2 regions of the Streptomyces sp. NPDC057428 genome follow, and region 2 is predicted to be linked to the other one. Evidence: riboswitches for the same ligand, from Rfam matches in the RefSeq annotation. Region 2 holds a riboswitch; the other holds the start of a gene.
What was found. Region 2 has a riboswitch for cobalamin ahead of ACFU5K_RS21300 (cobalamin biosynthesis protein). Riboswitches for the same ligand answer to the same signal wherever they lie in the genome.

Region 1 (7,086 bases), on a different contig from region 2:
CTCCCGGAGGGGTCCCGCCGCCGGCGGGACCCCTCCGCCGTCTGGTGAGCGTGCACCAGAGGCCCAGCCACTTCTCGTACGCCGCCCGGCTGCGCGGTGCCCGTACGCCAGGTCGTGGGCCAGGTGTCAGAAGCGGTCTAGAAGTCGTCGTCGAAGCCGACGGACCCCTCCACCGCCACCTGATAGGCGGACGGCCGACGCTCGAAGAAGTTCGTCAGTTCCTGCACGCCCTGCAGCTCCATGAAGGAGAACGGGTTCTCCGAGCCGTAGAGCGGCGGGAAGCCGAGCCGGGTGAGCCTCTGGTCGGCGACGCACTCCAGGTACTGGCGCATCGACTCGGTGTTCATGCCGGGCAGGCCCTCGCCGCACAGGTCGCGGCCGAACTGCAGCTCCGCCTCGACCGCCTCCCTCAGCATGTCGGTGACCTGCTGCTGGAGCTCGTCGTCGAAGAGGTCCGGCTCCTCCTTGCGGACGGTGTCCACCACCTCGAAGGCGAAGTTCATGTGCATCGTCTCGTCGCGGAAAACCCAGTTGGTGCCCGTGGCGAGACCGTGCAGCAGACCGCGCGAGCGGAACCAGTAGACGTACGCGAAGGCGCCGTAGAAGAACAGTCCCTCGATGCACGCGGCGAAGCAGATGAGGTTGAGCAGGAAGCGGCGGCGGTCCGCCTTCGTCTGCAGCCGCTCGATCTTCTCGACCCCTCCTTCCCCATCCAGGGCAGCCATCCAGCGGAAGCAGAACTGTGCCTTCTCGCGGATGGAGGGGATCTCCTCGACCGCGTCGAACGCCGCCGCGCGGTCCGCCGGGTCGGGCAGATAGGTGTCGAGCAGCGTCAGATAGAACTGGACGTGCACGGCCTCCTCGAACAGCTGACGCGACAGGTAGAGGCGCGCCTCGGGCGAGTTGATGTGCTTGTACAGCGTCAGCACGAGGTTGTTGGAGACGATCGAGTCACCCGTCGCGAAGAACGCCACCAGCCGGCCGATCATGTGCTGCTCGCCGGGCGAGAGCTTGGCGAGGTCGGCGACGTCCGAGTGGAGGTCCACCTCCTCGACCGTCCAGGTGTTCTTGATCGCGTCCCGGTAGCGCTCGTAGAAGTCCGGGTAGCGCATGGGGCGCAGGGTCAGCTCGAAGCCCGGGTCCAGCAGGTTCTTGTTCTCGGACGTACTCATTACTGGCAGGCCTCGCAGGACTCGGGGTTTTCGAGGGAACAGGCGATCGCGTCCGCGTCGGGCGCCGACGCCTGCTGCAGGGGAATGGGGGCGGCCGCGGAGGCCTTCCCGGACGCCGCGCGGGCGATCCGGGTCGCAGGGCGCGAACGCAGGTAGTACGTCGTCTTGAGCCCCTGCTTCCAGGCGTACGCGTACATCGAGGAGAGCTTGCCGATCGTCGGCGTCTCCAGGAACAGGTTGAGCGACTGGCTCTGGTCGAGGAACGGCGTACGGGCGGCCGCCATGTCGATCAGACCGCGCTGGGGGATCTCCCACGCCGTGCGGTACAGCGCCCGGACGTCTTCCGGGATCCAGGCGAAGCCCTGCACGGAACCGCTGGCATCGCGCAGTGCCTCACGTGTCCGTGCGTCCCAGACGCCGAGCCGCTTCAGTTCGTCCACCAGGTAGCCGTTGACCTGAAGGAACTCTCCGCTGAGCGTCTCGCGCTTGAAGAGGTTGGAGACCTGCGGCTCGATGCACTCGTACACCCCGGCGATCGAGGCGATCGTCGCCGTCGGCGCGATGGCGAGCAGCAGGGAGTTGCGCATCCCGGTCTTCGCGACCCGGGCGCGCAGCGCGTCCCAGCGCTCGGGCCAGTTCAGCTCGGTGTCGTAGTGGTCGGGGTGCAGCACACCCCGGGCGGCGCGGGTCTCGGACCAGGCGGGGAGCGGGCCCGACCTCTCGGCGAGGTCGCAGGAGGCCTCGTAGGCGGCCAGCATGATCCGCTCGGAGATCCTCGTGGACAGCGCGCGGGCCTCGGGGGAGTCGAAGGGCAGCCGCAGCTGGAAGAAGACGTCCTGCAGCCCCATCGCGCCGAGGCCCACCGGCCGCCAGCGGGCGTTGGACCGGCCGGCCTGCTCGGTCGGGTAGAAGTTGATGTCGACGACCCGGTCCAGGAAGGTCACGGCGGTGCGCACGGTGGCGTCCAGCCGATCCCAGTCGATGGTGCCGTCGGCGACGAACGCGCCCAGGTTGACCGAGCCGAGGTTGCAGACGGCCGTCTCGCCGTCGTCGGTGACCTCGAGGATCTCGGTGCACAGGTTGGAGGAGTGCACGACCCGGCCGGGCTCGGCGGTCTGGTTCGCCGTGCGGTTCGACGCGTCCTTGAACGTCATCCAGCCCTGTCCGGTCTGGGCGAGGGTGCGCATCATGCGGCCGTACAGCTCGCGTGCCGGCATCGACTTGCGCGCCAGTCCCTTGGCTTCGGCCGCGCGGTACACCGCGTCGAAATCGTCGCCCCACAGGTCGACCAGCTCGGGTACATCGGCCGGCGAGAACAACGACCAGTCCGAGTCCGCGTCGACGCGGCGCATGAACTCGTCCGGGATCCAGTGCGCGAGGTTGAGGTTGTGCGTACGCCGCTGGTCCTCACCGGTGTTGTCGCGCAGCTCCAGGAACTCCTCGATGTCCGCGTGCCAGGTCTCCAGGTAGACGGCGGCGGCGCCCTTGCGCCGGCCGCCCTGGTTGACCGCCGCGACCGAGGCGTCCAGCGTCTTGAGGAACGGCACGATGCCGTTGGAGTGGCCGTTCGTGCCGCGGATCAGCGAACCGCGGGCGCGGACGCGGGAGTACGAGAGGCCGATGCCGCCCGCGTGCTTCGAGAGGCGGGCCACCTGGTGGTAGCGGTCGTAGATCGAGTCGAGCTCGTCGAGCGGCGAGTCCAGCAGGTAGCAGGAGGACATCTGGGGGTGCCGGGTGCCGGAGTTGAAGAGGGTCGGCGAGGACGGCAGGTAGTCGAGGCGGCTCATCAGGCCGTACAGGGCGGCCACTTCGTCCAGAGCGCGCTGCGAGGTGTCCTCGGCGAGCCCGGCGGCGACGCGCAGCATGAAGTGCTGCGGGGTCTCGATGACCTGCCGGGTGAGCGGGTGGCGCAGCAGATAGCGGCTGTGCAGCGTGCGCAGGCCGAAGTAGCCGAAGCGGTCGTCGGCCCCGTCGGCGAGCGAGCGTTCCACCAGCGCGTCCAGAGCTGCCGCGTGCAGCGTGACGAACTCGGCCGTACGGTCCGCGATCAGGCCCTCGCGGCGCCCCACGGCGACCGACGAGGAGAAGGACACCGCGCCCTCGCCCGCCGCCTCGTCCGTGATCGCGCGGGTGAGCAGCCGGGCGGCGAGCCGGGAGTAGGCCGGGTCCTCCGAGATCAGACCCGCGGCCGCCTCGGTGGCCAGCGAGCGCAGCTCGGCCTCGTCCGCCCGCGCGCTCCGGCCGCGCAGCGCGGCGGCCGCGACCCGTCCGGGGTCGGTGTCGGGAAGATCGGCGGTGAGTCCGGTCAGGGTCCGCAGCAGCGCGGTCCCGGGCGCGTCGGTCGTGAGGCTCTCGGATTCCGTGGCTGAAACCGGGTCGGCTGGCGCGATGGTCACTGGGGCTATCCCTCGCTCGGCTCGGGGCCTGCGGGGAGCGGGGCAGCCGGGCGCGGGACACCCGGGGAGGGGCACGGCGCGCACGGCGTCCACCGGCCCTCCGCGGGGCCCGGACGTCTCGGCGTCCGGTTCGGTCGAGCCGGACGCGCTGTCGGCAGGTCTTCGGACTCCGCGGTGCGCGAACGCACACCGATCACACCGTTGCGGGACAGTTCCGGATTCGCACCGGATTCCCCTGCGGCGACAACGAGGTTGAGCATACATGTGGGGGCTGCCGATCGAGGCAGCCCCCACATGTAGTGTCGCGATGGGTCAAAAGGCGAGGCGGAACGTCAGCAGCGGGGTGAAGCCCGGGAGAGGGCTCCAGTCCCGCTCCGGGGTTCGTACGAAGCCGAGGCGCCGGTAGATGCGGTGGGCGGCCTCCATGGACGACTGGGTCGACAGCACGACCCCGGAGAGCCCCTCCGTGGCGCGTGCCCGATCGACACAGGCCCCGACGAGCGCCTCGCCGGCACCCCGGCCACGCGCCTCCCGGGAGACGGCCAGCATCCGGAACTCGGCTTCGTCGCTCCGGGCGACATCCGCCCACGGGCTGCCGGGAGCCACGTAGGTGACGCCTCCCAGCAGGCGGCCGCCGGAGCCGACCGCCGCCAGTACGAGGGCCTCCCCGGCGCGCCGTCCGACGGCGCGGAGCTGTTCGAGGTACGGATCGGCGGAGCCGAAGTCCAGCAGTCCGTCGCCGAGATAGGCCTGGGCGGTGATCTCACCCAGGGCCTCGTGCTCCGTGGCGCGGACCGGTCTGATCGAGACATCCATGCGCGGAGTCTGCCGCAGACGCCCTGTCCGGCGCACGTACCTTTCGCGACGGCGTCGGGATGAGCACCCCCCACACGGGTCCGTCCCGGCAGGGCGGACCCCGCCGGGACGGACGATTCGCGTCCTACAGGCGTTCCAGCGGCTCGTGATCGCCCGGCGCACCCACCGTGACCGACGGGAGCGTGGCCTTGACGCCGGGCTCGCCGACGTCCGCGGTGTAGTCGGACGGCGAGGTCTCGTCGATACCGGCCGGGGCCTTCAGCGCGTTCAGGACGAAGGTCAGCACGACCACGACGACGATGTTCAGCACGATGGCGGTGAGACCGATGTAGCCGATCTCGCCGATGCCCGGGATCTCCTTGGAGGAGCCGCCGAAGTGCTTCTGCGTCGGGCTGGCGACGCCGTAAGCCGCCACCGTGCCGTACACCATGCCGACGGCCCAGCCCGCGATCAGGGCCCAGCGGTGGAACCACCGGGTGAACAGGCCGCCCACCAGCGCCGGCATGGTCTGGAGGATCCAGATCCCGCCGAGCAGCTGGAAGTTGATCGCGACCGTCTTGTCCATGGTGAGGACGAAGGCGAGCGCGCCCACCTTGACCAGCAGCGAGACCAGCTTGGAGACCTTGGTCTCCTGGGCCGGGGTCGCGTCGGGCTTGATGAAGTCCTTGTAGATGTTCCTGGTGAAGAGGTTCGCCGCGGCGATCGACATGATCGCGGCGGGCACCAGGGCGCCGATCCCGATCGCGGCGAAGGCCACACCCGCGAACCAGTCGGGGAACATGTTCTCGAACAGCTGGGGGATCGCAAGCTGTCCGTTGTCCACCTTGATCCCGGCCGCGATCGCCATGAACCCGAGAAGGGCGAGCAGACCCAGCATCAGGGAGTACAGCGGCAGGATGGTGGTGTTGCGCCGGATCACCTCACGGCTGCGGCTGGAGAGCGTCGCCGTGATCGAGTGCGGGTACATGAAGAGCGCCAGTGCCGAGCCGAGTGCCAGCGTGGCGTAGCCCCACTGCCCCATCTCGCCCGGGACCAGGGCGCCGCGCGGTTTGCCCGTCGCCTCGTTCGTCTGCGCGAACGCCTCGCCCGCCTTCGCGAAGATGTCGTCGAAGCCGCCGAGCTTGATCGGGATGTAGATGATTGCCACCGCGATGACCAGGTAGATCAGGCCGTCCTTGACGAACGCGATGAGCGCGGGTGCCCGCAGTCCCGAGGAGTACGTGTACGCGGCGAGCACCGCGAAGGCGATCAGCAGCGGCAGGTCCTTGACGAACCAGTGCGTGTTCTCGCCGCCGCCGACGCCCATGACGTCCAGCACGGCCTGGATGCCGACCAGCTGCAGCGCGATGTACGGCATGGTGGCGAGGATGCCGGTGAGGGCCACCGCCAGAGAGAGCCCCTTCGAGCCGAAGCGGCCGCGGACGAAGTCCGACGTGGTGACGTAGCCGTGCTTGTGCGACACCGACCACAGGCGCGGCAGGAAGGTGAAGATCAGCGGGTAGACGAGGATCGTGTACGGGACGGCGAAGAAGCCCGCCGCGCCCGCCGCGTAGATCGCCGCGGGGACCGCGACGAAGGTGTACGCGGTGTACAGGTCACCGCCGAGCAGGAACCAGGTGACCCAGGTGCCGAACGACCGGCCGCCCAGACCCCATTCGTCCAGGCTCGCCTCGTTCTCGGCCTTGCGCCAGCGCGCGGCCATGAATCCGATGACCGTGACGGCCAGGAAGAAGAAGATGAACACGGCGAGTGCGACGCCGTTCACACCGTCCTTCATGCGGAAGCACCTCCCCTACGGGCGCGCTGGTCACGCTGCCACAGCTTGTAGGCGATCATGGTGAGCGCGGTCGAGATGAGCACCCAGAGCATCTGGTACCAGTAGAAGAAGGGGATCCCGATGAAGGCCGGGTCGACCTTCGCGTACGAGCCCACCCAGAGCATCGCCACGAACGGTGCGATCAGACAGAGCGCGATGACCACCCTGGCGGGTGTCACTGTTGGTGGTTTCGCCTCGGTTTTCTCTGACATCGGCAACTCCGTCCCCTCGCTGATCACCAGTTGTAATGCGCAGGAAATCTAGGCGAGGGTTCCGCCCAGCGTCACCCCCCGTCCGCATTGCGGTCCTGCAACGGTCCGCGGGACGCCCGGAACGACCGGATCCCCCCGCGGTCGCGCGAGGCCATCCGAGGGTGCCGGACGGCGCCGCAGTCAGTCGGTGGGGCGCTTCAGGCGGGCGACGAACTTGTACCGGTCGCCCCGGTAGACCGAGCGCACCCACTCCACCGGCTCGCCGTGCCCGTCGATCGAGTGCCGGGACAGCATGAGCATCGGGAGCCCGACGTCCGTACCCAGCAGTCCGGCCTCGCGCGGGGTGGCGAGCGAGGTCTCGATGGTCTCCTCGGCCTCGGCGAGCCGCACGTCGTACACCTCGGCCAGCGCGGTGTAGAGGGACGTGTACTTCACCAGTGAACGGCGAAGCGCGGGGAAGCGCTTCGCCGAGAGGTGCGTGGTCTCGATGGCCATCGGCTCACCGCTGGCGAGCCGCAGCCGCTCGATCCGCAGCACCCGTCCCCCCGCGGTGATGTCCAGCAGCCCGGCGAGCGTGTCGTCCGCCGTGACGTAGCCGATGTCCAGGAGCTGGGACGTGGGTTCCAGGCCCTGGGCCCGCATGTCCTCGGTGTACGAGGTGAGTTGCAGGGCCT
Region 2 (7,086 bases):
ACGGCGAGGCCACGCTCCGCGAAGGCGGCCATCAGGCCCGTGGCGACCGTGGTCTTGCCGCTGCCCGAGGCGGGCGCGGCGACGACCAGACGAGGAACGCTCACCACTCGATGCCCCTCTGGCCCTTCTGGCCCGTGTCCATCGGGTGCTTGACCTTCGACATCTCGGTCACCAGATCGGCGGCCTCGATCAGCTTCCGCGGCGCGTTGCGCCCCGTGATCACCACGTGCTGCGTCCCCGGACGGTCACGCATCACCTCGACCACCTCGTCGGTGTCGATCCAGCCCCAGTGCATCGGATAGGCGAACTCGTCGAGGACGTAGAGCTTGTACGTCTCGGCGGCCAGGTCACGCTTGACCTGCTCCCACCCCTCGAGCGCCTTCGCCTCGTTGTCGGAGTTGTCGCCGTGCAGGCCGCGCTGGACCCACGACCAGCCCTCACCCATCTTGTGCCAGGCGACGGTGCCGCCCTCGCCGCTCGCACCGAGCACCTTCAGCGCGTTCTCCTCGCCGACCTTCCACTTCGCGGACTTCACGAACTGGAACACCCCGATCGGCCAGCCCTGGTCCCAGGCCCGCAGCGCCAGACCGAAAGCCGCGGTCGACTTGCCCTTGCCGATGCCGGTGTGGACGAACAACAGCGGCCGGTTGCGTCGCTGACGCGTCGTCAGTCCGTCGTCCGGTACGGATACAGGCTGTCCCTGCGGCATTACGCGGCCCTCCTGGCAGCAGTCATGTCCTTGACCAGCCCGGCGATCGAGTCGGCCCGCAGCTCGTCGAGCGTGACCGCGCTGCCCCCCAGATCCCGGGCGAGCTGTGCGGCGAGACCTAGGCGTACGAACCCCGACTCGCAGTCCACGACGACCGACGCGGTGCCCTCGCAGGCGTGCAGCCGCCCGGCCCGAGCCGCCAGCGCCACCGGGTCGATGCCGCCGGTGGCCCGGCCGTCCGTCACCACGACGAGCAGCGGCCGCCGCGACGGATCGCGCAGCCGCTCCACCCGCAGCACGTCGTGCGCCTTGAGCAGTCCTGCGGCCAGCGGGGTGCGCCCGCCGGTCGGCAGTGACTCCAGCCGCGCGGCCGCCGCGTCCACCGACGAGGTCGGCGGCAGCGCCACCTCCGCCTCCTTGCCGCGGAAGGTGACCAGGCCGACTTTGTCCCGGCGCTGATAGGCGTCCAGCAGCAGCGACATCACCGCACCCTTCACCGCGCCCATCCGCTGCCGGGCCGCCATCGACCCGGAGGCGTCCACGACGAACAGCACGAGATTGCCCTCCCGGCCCTCCCGCGTCGCCTGCCGCAGATCGTCACGCCGTACGACCAGACCCCGGCCCGACCGTCCCCGCGCCCGCTGGTGCGGCGCGGCCGCCTGCACGGTGGCCGCCAGGTGCAGCTTCGTCAGCGCCCCCTCGGGCCGACGCGACCCGGTTGTCCGCCCGTGCTCGGTGCGGGCCCGGGAACGCCGCCCGGCGGCGCCCTCTCCCAGCCCCGGCACGCTCAGCACCTTCGTACGGAACGGCTCGCCCGCCCGCACCGGCCGCTGCTCCCCGGCACCGCCGGCGGGCGCGGGCACGTCCCCGCTCTCCGTCTCCTCCCCGCCCGGCGCCTCGGAGCCTTCGCCTTCCGGGCCACCGGTGCCGGGGCCGCTGCCCTGGGGGGGAACGCCGCCGCCGGGGCCATCGGGGTCCGGGTCCTCGTCGCTCCCGTTCCCGTTCCCGTCCGCGTCCGCGTCACGGAGCGTGTCGTCCAGCTTGTCCTCGTCCAGCCCCGGCGCGTCGAACGGATTGCGCCGGCGCCGGTGGGGGAGCGCGAGCAGCGCGGCCTGACGCACGTCGTCGGCCACGACCTCCTCGCGGCCGGCCCACGCGGCGAGCGCGGTCGCGGTGCGGGCCATGACGATGTCGGCCCGCATCCCGTCCACCTCGAACGCGGCGCACGTCGCCGCGATCTGACGCAGCGCGCCGTCCCCGAGCACCACCCGGGGGAGCAGGGCACGCGCGGCGACGATCCGCTCCCGCAGGGCCGTCTCCTCGCCCGCCCACCGTTCGGCGAAACCGGCCGGGTCGTCGTCGTACGCCAGCCGCCGGCGCACGACCTCGACGCGCACGTCCGTCTCGCGCGAGGCGGCCACCTCGACGGTCAGCCCGAAGCGGTCGAGCAACTGCGGCCGGAGCTCGCCCTCCTCGGGGTTCATCGTCCCGACCAGCAGGAACCGCGCCGCGTGCCGCACCGAGACGCCCTCACGCTCGACGTACGAGGCCCCCATGGCGGCCGCGTCGAGCAGCAGGTCCACCAGATGGTCGTGGAGGAGGTTGACCTCGTCCACGTACAGGATCCCGCGGTGCGCGTCGGCGAGGAGGCCCGGCTCGAAGGCCTTCACGCCCTCGGACAGCGCGCGTTCGATGTCGAGCGCTCCGACCAGCCGGTCCTCCGACGCGCCGACCGGAAGCTCCACGGTCCGCGCCGCGCGCGACACACCGGCCTCCGCCTCGTGCGGGCCGTTGGGACACGCCGGATCGGGCGCCCCCGGGTCGCACGAGAACCGGCACCCGGCGACCACGGGGACCTCGGGCATGAGCGCGGCGAGCGCACGCACGGCGGTCGACTTCGCGGTGCCCTTCTCGCCCCTGACGAGCACCCCGCCCACGGCGGGACTGACGGCGTTGAGCAGGAGCCCGAGCCGTAGATCGTCCTGCCCGACGATGGCGGTGAAGGGGTACGGCGTACTCACAGGGCGGCCTCCTCGGTCACGTGTACTTCGGTCCCGGCGTCCGGCACGGCCGGCGCGCCATCGGGGGCGTACGGCCCCGTCGCCGGGGAACGGGCGGGAACCGGCGCGGGCGCGCCCGGCGGCACGAAGGGCAGTCCGGCCGGCGCGCCCTCCTCGATCAGCCGCCACAGGGCGTCCGTGTCCGCGTGCTCCTCGATCAGATCCCCCAGCCGGTCGAGCTGTTCCTCCCGCAGCGCGGCGAAACTCGTGTCCGGAGCCGCGGTGAACCGCCGCCCGGCGGCCCGGGCGACCTCACCCAGGAACGCGCGTCTGAAGGCGTCGCTCTCCAGCGAGCCGTGCCAGTGCGTCCCCCACACCGAGCCCACCCGGCACCCGTCCAGGAAGGGCTCGCCGCCGCCCACGTCGGCGACCCCGTGATGGATCTCGTACCCCTCCACGGGCCTCCCCAGCGCCGACCCCACCGGCCTGCCCAGCACCTTCTCCCGGCCGAAGCGGACCCGCACCGGCAGCAGCCCGAGCCCGTCCACCACACCGGCCCGCGACTCGACGTCGTCCTCGATGCGTTCACCGAGCACCTGGAATCCGCCGCAGATCCCCAGCACGGGCCGGCCCTCGGCAGCCCTGCGCAGCAGCGCCCCGGCCAGACCGCGCTCCCGCAGCCACGCCAGCGCCTTCACGGTGCCCCGCGTGCCGGGCACGATCACGAGGTCCGCGTCGGCGAGTTCCTCCGCGCGGTCCACGAACCGCACGATCACCCCGGGCTCGGCCGCCAGCGCGTCCACATCGGTGAAGTTCGACATCAGCGGTACGGCACACACCGCGACCCGCAGCACGTCCTCACCGTGCGGCGGCGCCACGGCCGACCCGCGCACGGTGCCGCGCATGGAGACCCTCAGGCCGTCCTCCTCGTCGATGCCCAGCCCGTGGGTGTAGGGCAGCACGCCGTAGGTCCGCCGGCCCGTGAGCCCGTGCAGCATGTCGAGGCCGGGCTCCAGCAGCGACACGTCGCCGCGGAACTTGTTGACGAGGTACCCGGCGACCAGCGACTGGTCCTCCGGGCCCAGGAGCGCCGTCGTGCCGAAGAACGAGGCGAACACACCGCCCCTGTCGATGTCGCCGACCACCAGCACGGGGAAGTCCGCGGCCCGCGCGATGCCCATGTTGACGATGTCCGTGCGCCGCAGGTTGATCTCGGCGGGACTGCCCGCCCCTTCGCAGATCACGGCGTCGTACGTGCCCCGCAGCTGCTCCAGGCAGTCCACGACCGTGCCGAGCAGCGTTTCCTGACGCCCGCCGTGGTAGCCGCGGGCGCTCATCTCGCCGACCGGTCTGCCCATCAGGACCACCTGGCTGGAACGGTCGCTGCCGGGCTTCAGCAGCACCGGGTTCATCAGGGCCGACGGCTCAACCCGGGCCGCTTGTGCCTGCATCGCCTGGGCGCGGCCGATCTCCGCCCCCTCCCGGGTGACGAACGAGTTCAGCGACATGTTCTGCGCCTTGAACGGCGCGACCTTCACCCCCCGGCGCACCAGCCACCGGCAGATCCCGGCCGTGACGACGCTCTTGCCCGCGTCCGAGGTGGTTCCGGCCACCAGCAGTCCGCCGCTCATCTGCTTCTCCGTCCCATGGCCAGCCGTCCCGCCGCGCACACGCCGAGGGCCAGCACACTCACCCGGCGCGACAGCCGCACCGCGCGTTCGATGTCGGCGGCCCGTACGTCGCGGCCCGCCGCTCCGTTGAGTACGGGCCGGTGCTCGACCCGCCCGCCGTAGGCGAGGGTTCCGCCCAGGCGCACGCCGAGCGTCCCCGCGAACGCGGCCTCCACCGGGCCCGCGTTGGGGCTCGGGTGCTTGCCGGCGTCCGAGCGCCAGGCCCGGAAGGCCTCGCGCGGACGGCCCCCGGCTGCCACCGCGAGCGCGGCGGTGAGCCGGGCCCCGGGCCAGCCCGCCAGGTCGTCGAGCCGGGCCGACGCCCAGCCGTAGCGCCGGTAGCGGGGCGACTTGTGCCCCACCATGGCGTCGAGGGTGTTCACGGCCCGGAAGCCGATCAGCCCTGGCACCCCGCCGAGCGCGCCCCACACCAGGGCCCCCACGACGGCGTCCGAGGTGTTCTCGGCGACGGACTCGACCACCGCGCGGGCGATCTGCGGCCCGTCCAGCGCCTGCGGGTCGCGGCCGCACAGATGCGGCAGCCGCTCCCGGGCCAGCTCCATGTCCCCGGCGTCCAGGGCTCCGGCGATAGCCCGGGCCTCGCGGCCCAGAGACGTACCCCCGACCACGGACCAGGTGGCGGCGGCGGTCAGTGCCACGGCAGCGGCGGGACGGTCGCGTACGGCGCGGGCGGCCAGTGCGGCGCAGGCTGTGGCACCACCGGCGCAGACGAGCGTGTGCAGGGCGCCCCAGCCCCGGTGGTCGCGCCACAGCCGGCTCTCGGCGCCCATGGCGGCCCGCCCGAAGGCGGCGACGGGATGGCCCCGCCGGGGATCACCGAGCAGCAGGTCGCCGATCAGGCCGGCGGCGGCGCCGTACGCGAAGATGCGGTCGGCTCGCACGGATCAGCGGTCCGTCGCGCCTCGGAGTGATGTCGTCACAGGTGGTGCGGGCACAGAAGCACGGCGGCCGGGCATGGCAGATGTCCTCACTCAGGGTCCGCGCCCTGGTTCGACGTGACCGGCGACGAGAGTCTCCTGGCTTCCGGATCCGCGGGTCCTCCGGCCTTCCAGCCCGCGGTGGCGGGCCGTGACTTCCGTAAGGAGGACTGCTCCCCGGTGACAGTGGCGGGACCGCGCCGGATTCGCACCGGCTTCCTCTCCTGTCGCCGTAAATGGCTCCGGCAGTCCACCACGCCCCGTGAACGCCCGTCAACCTGCCGTTGACCTGCGTGGCTTCAGTGTGGTCGGACGCACACCGGGCCGGACACACGCATGGTGTGTCCGGCCCGGTGGGGTGCCCGAGGGTGTCAGGCGACGATCAGGTAGATCCCGTACGCGACCGCCGCCGCGCACAGGGCGAAGCACGCGTACGCGCCGGTGCGCGCCAGGGCGTTGGAGCCACCGCCGCCCTGAGCCGTCGGCACCCGCTTGGCCAGGCCGGTGATGCCGAGGGTGAAGAGGCCGACCAGCGCGACGGTGATCACGAGGCTGACACCGAAGACGGAAGCGAGGGCTGCCCAGTCGATTTTCATGCGGATCTGTCCTTACACCGTGGCCGGCCGGGCCGGTTCGGCCTGGGTGTCCGGGGCGGGGATGGTGGTCTTGAGCTCCGGGACGACCGCGCCGACGGGCGGCGGGCTGACGGCCGCGATGGCGGTCGTGACGACGCCGGGGGGTTCCTCGGCGGTCGCGTTGACGTTGGTGTGGTCGACCGGCTTGCGGCGCGACAGCATCCAGATCGCTCCGGAGCCGGCGACGAGCAGGACGGCCACCACGGCGACACCCCAGGGGCCCTGCTTCGTCAGCAACTCGGCGCCCGCGCCGACCAGACCGGCGGCCGGCAGTGTCAGGCCCCAGGCGACGCACATCCGGGTGGCGGTGGACCAGCGGACCACGCCTCCCTTGCGTCCGAGACCCGCGCCCATGACCGCACCGGAGACGGCCTGCGTGGTCGAGAGGGAGAAGCCGAGGTGCGAGGAGGCCAGGATGACCGTGGCCGCACTGGTCTGGGCGGCGAAGCCCTGCGGCGGCTGGAGGTCGGTCAGGCCGCTGCCCATGGTGCGGATGATGCGCCAGCCGCCGAGGTAGGTACCCAGGGCGATGGCGATGCCGGCGGAGGCGATGACCCAGACCGGCGGGTTCGAGCCGGGGGAGAGGACGCCGCCGGTGACCAGGGCCAGGGTGATGATGCCCATGGTCTTCTGCGCGTCGTTGGTGCCGTGGGCGAGCGAGACGAGACCGGCCGAGGCGATCTGTCCGGCGCGGTAGCCCTTGGCGGTCGACTTCAGCTGCGCCTCGTCGGTGACCTTCCGGTTGAGGCGGTAGGTGAGCCTCGCCGCCAGCAGGGCGGCGATTCCGGCGACGAGCGGTGCGGCGACCGCGGGCAGCAGGACCTTCGTGACGACGGTGCCGCCGTTGATCGAGGACCAGCCGGCCGACATCACCGCGGCGCCGATGAGACCGCCGAAGAGCGCGTGGGAGGAACTCGAGGGCAGGCCGACCAGCCAGGTCAGCAGATTCCACAGGATGGCGCCGACGAGCGCGGCGAAGATGACCTCGGTTCTGAGGCCGTCCTCGCTGACGATCCCGCCGGAGATCGTCTTGGCGACCTCGACCGAGAGGAACGCGCCGACGAGGTTGAGAACGGCGGACATGGCCACCGCTGTCTTGGGCTTGAGGGCGCCGGTCGAGATGGTCGTGGCCAT

Region 1: it holds a riboswitch for cobalamin, as region 2 does, so the genes downstream of both, ACFU5K_RS26380 (ribonucleoside-diphosphate reductase subunit alpha) here and ACFU5K_RS21300 (cobalamin biosynthesis protein) in region 2, are expected to answer to the same signal.

The regions. Positions count from the first base shown of each region.
Region 1 is NZ_JBHVCT010000091.1:15,503-22,588, forward strand. It holds gene ACFU5K_RS26375 (ribonucleotide-diphosphate reductase subunit beta) at 138-1,172, opposite strand; gene ACFU5K_RS26380 (ribonucleoside-diphosphate reductase subunit alpha) at 1,172-3,568, opposite strand; cobalamin riboswitch at 3,704-3,862, opposite strand; gene ACFU5K_RS26385 (GNAT family N-acetyltransferase) at 3,881-4,384, opposite strand; gene mctP (monocarboxylate uptake permease MctP) at 4,509-6,161, opposite strand; gene ACFU5K_RS26395 (DUF3311 domain-containing protein) at 6,158-6,412, opposite strand; gene ACFU5K_RS26400 (GntR family transcriptional regulator) at 6,593-7,086, opposite strand, start outside.
Region 2 is NZ_JBHVCT010000056.1:27,704-34,789, forward strand. It holds gene ACFU5K_RS21280 (cobyrinate a,c-diamide synthase) at 1-107, opposite strand, end outside; gene cobO (cob(I)yrinic acid a,c-diamide adenosyltransferase) at 101-709, opposite strand; gene ACFU5K_RS21290 (putative cobaltochelatase) at 709-2,730, opposite strand; gene ACFU5K_RS21295 (cobyric acid synthase) at 2,727-4,340, opposite strand; gene ACFU5K_RS21300 (cobalamin biosynthesis protein) at 4,337-5,281, opposite strand; cobalamin riboswitch at 5,410-5,540, opposite strand; gene ACFU5K_RS21305 (hypothetical protein) at 5,689-5,913, opposite strand; gene ACFU5K_RS21310 (anion permease) at 5,926-7,086, opposite strand, start outside.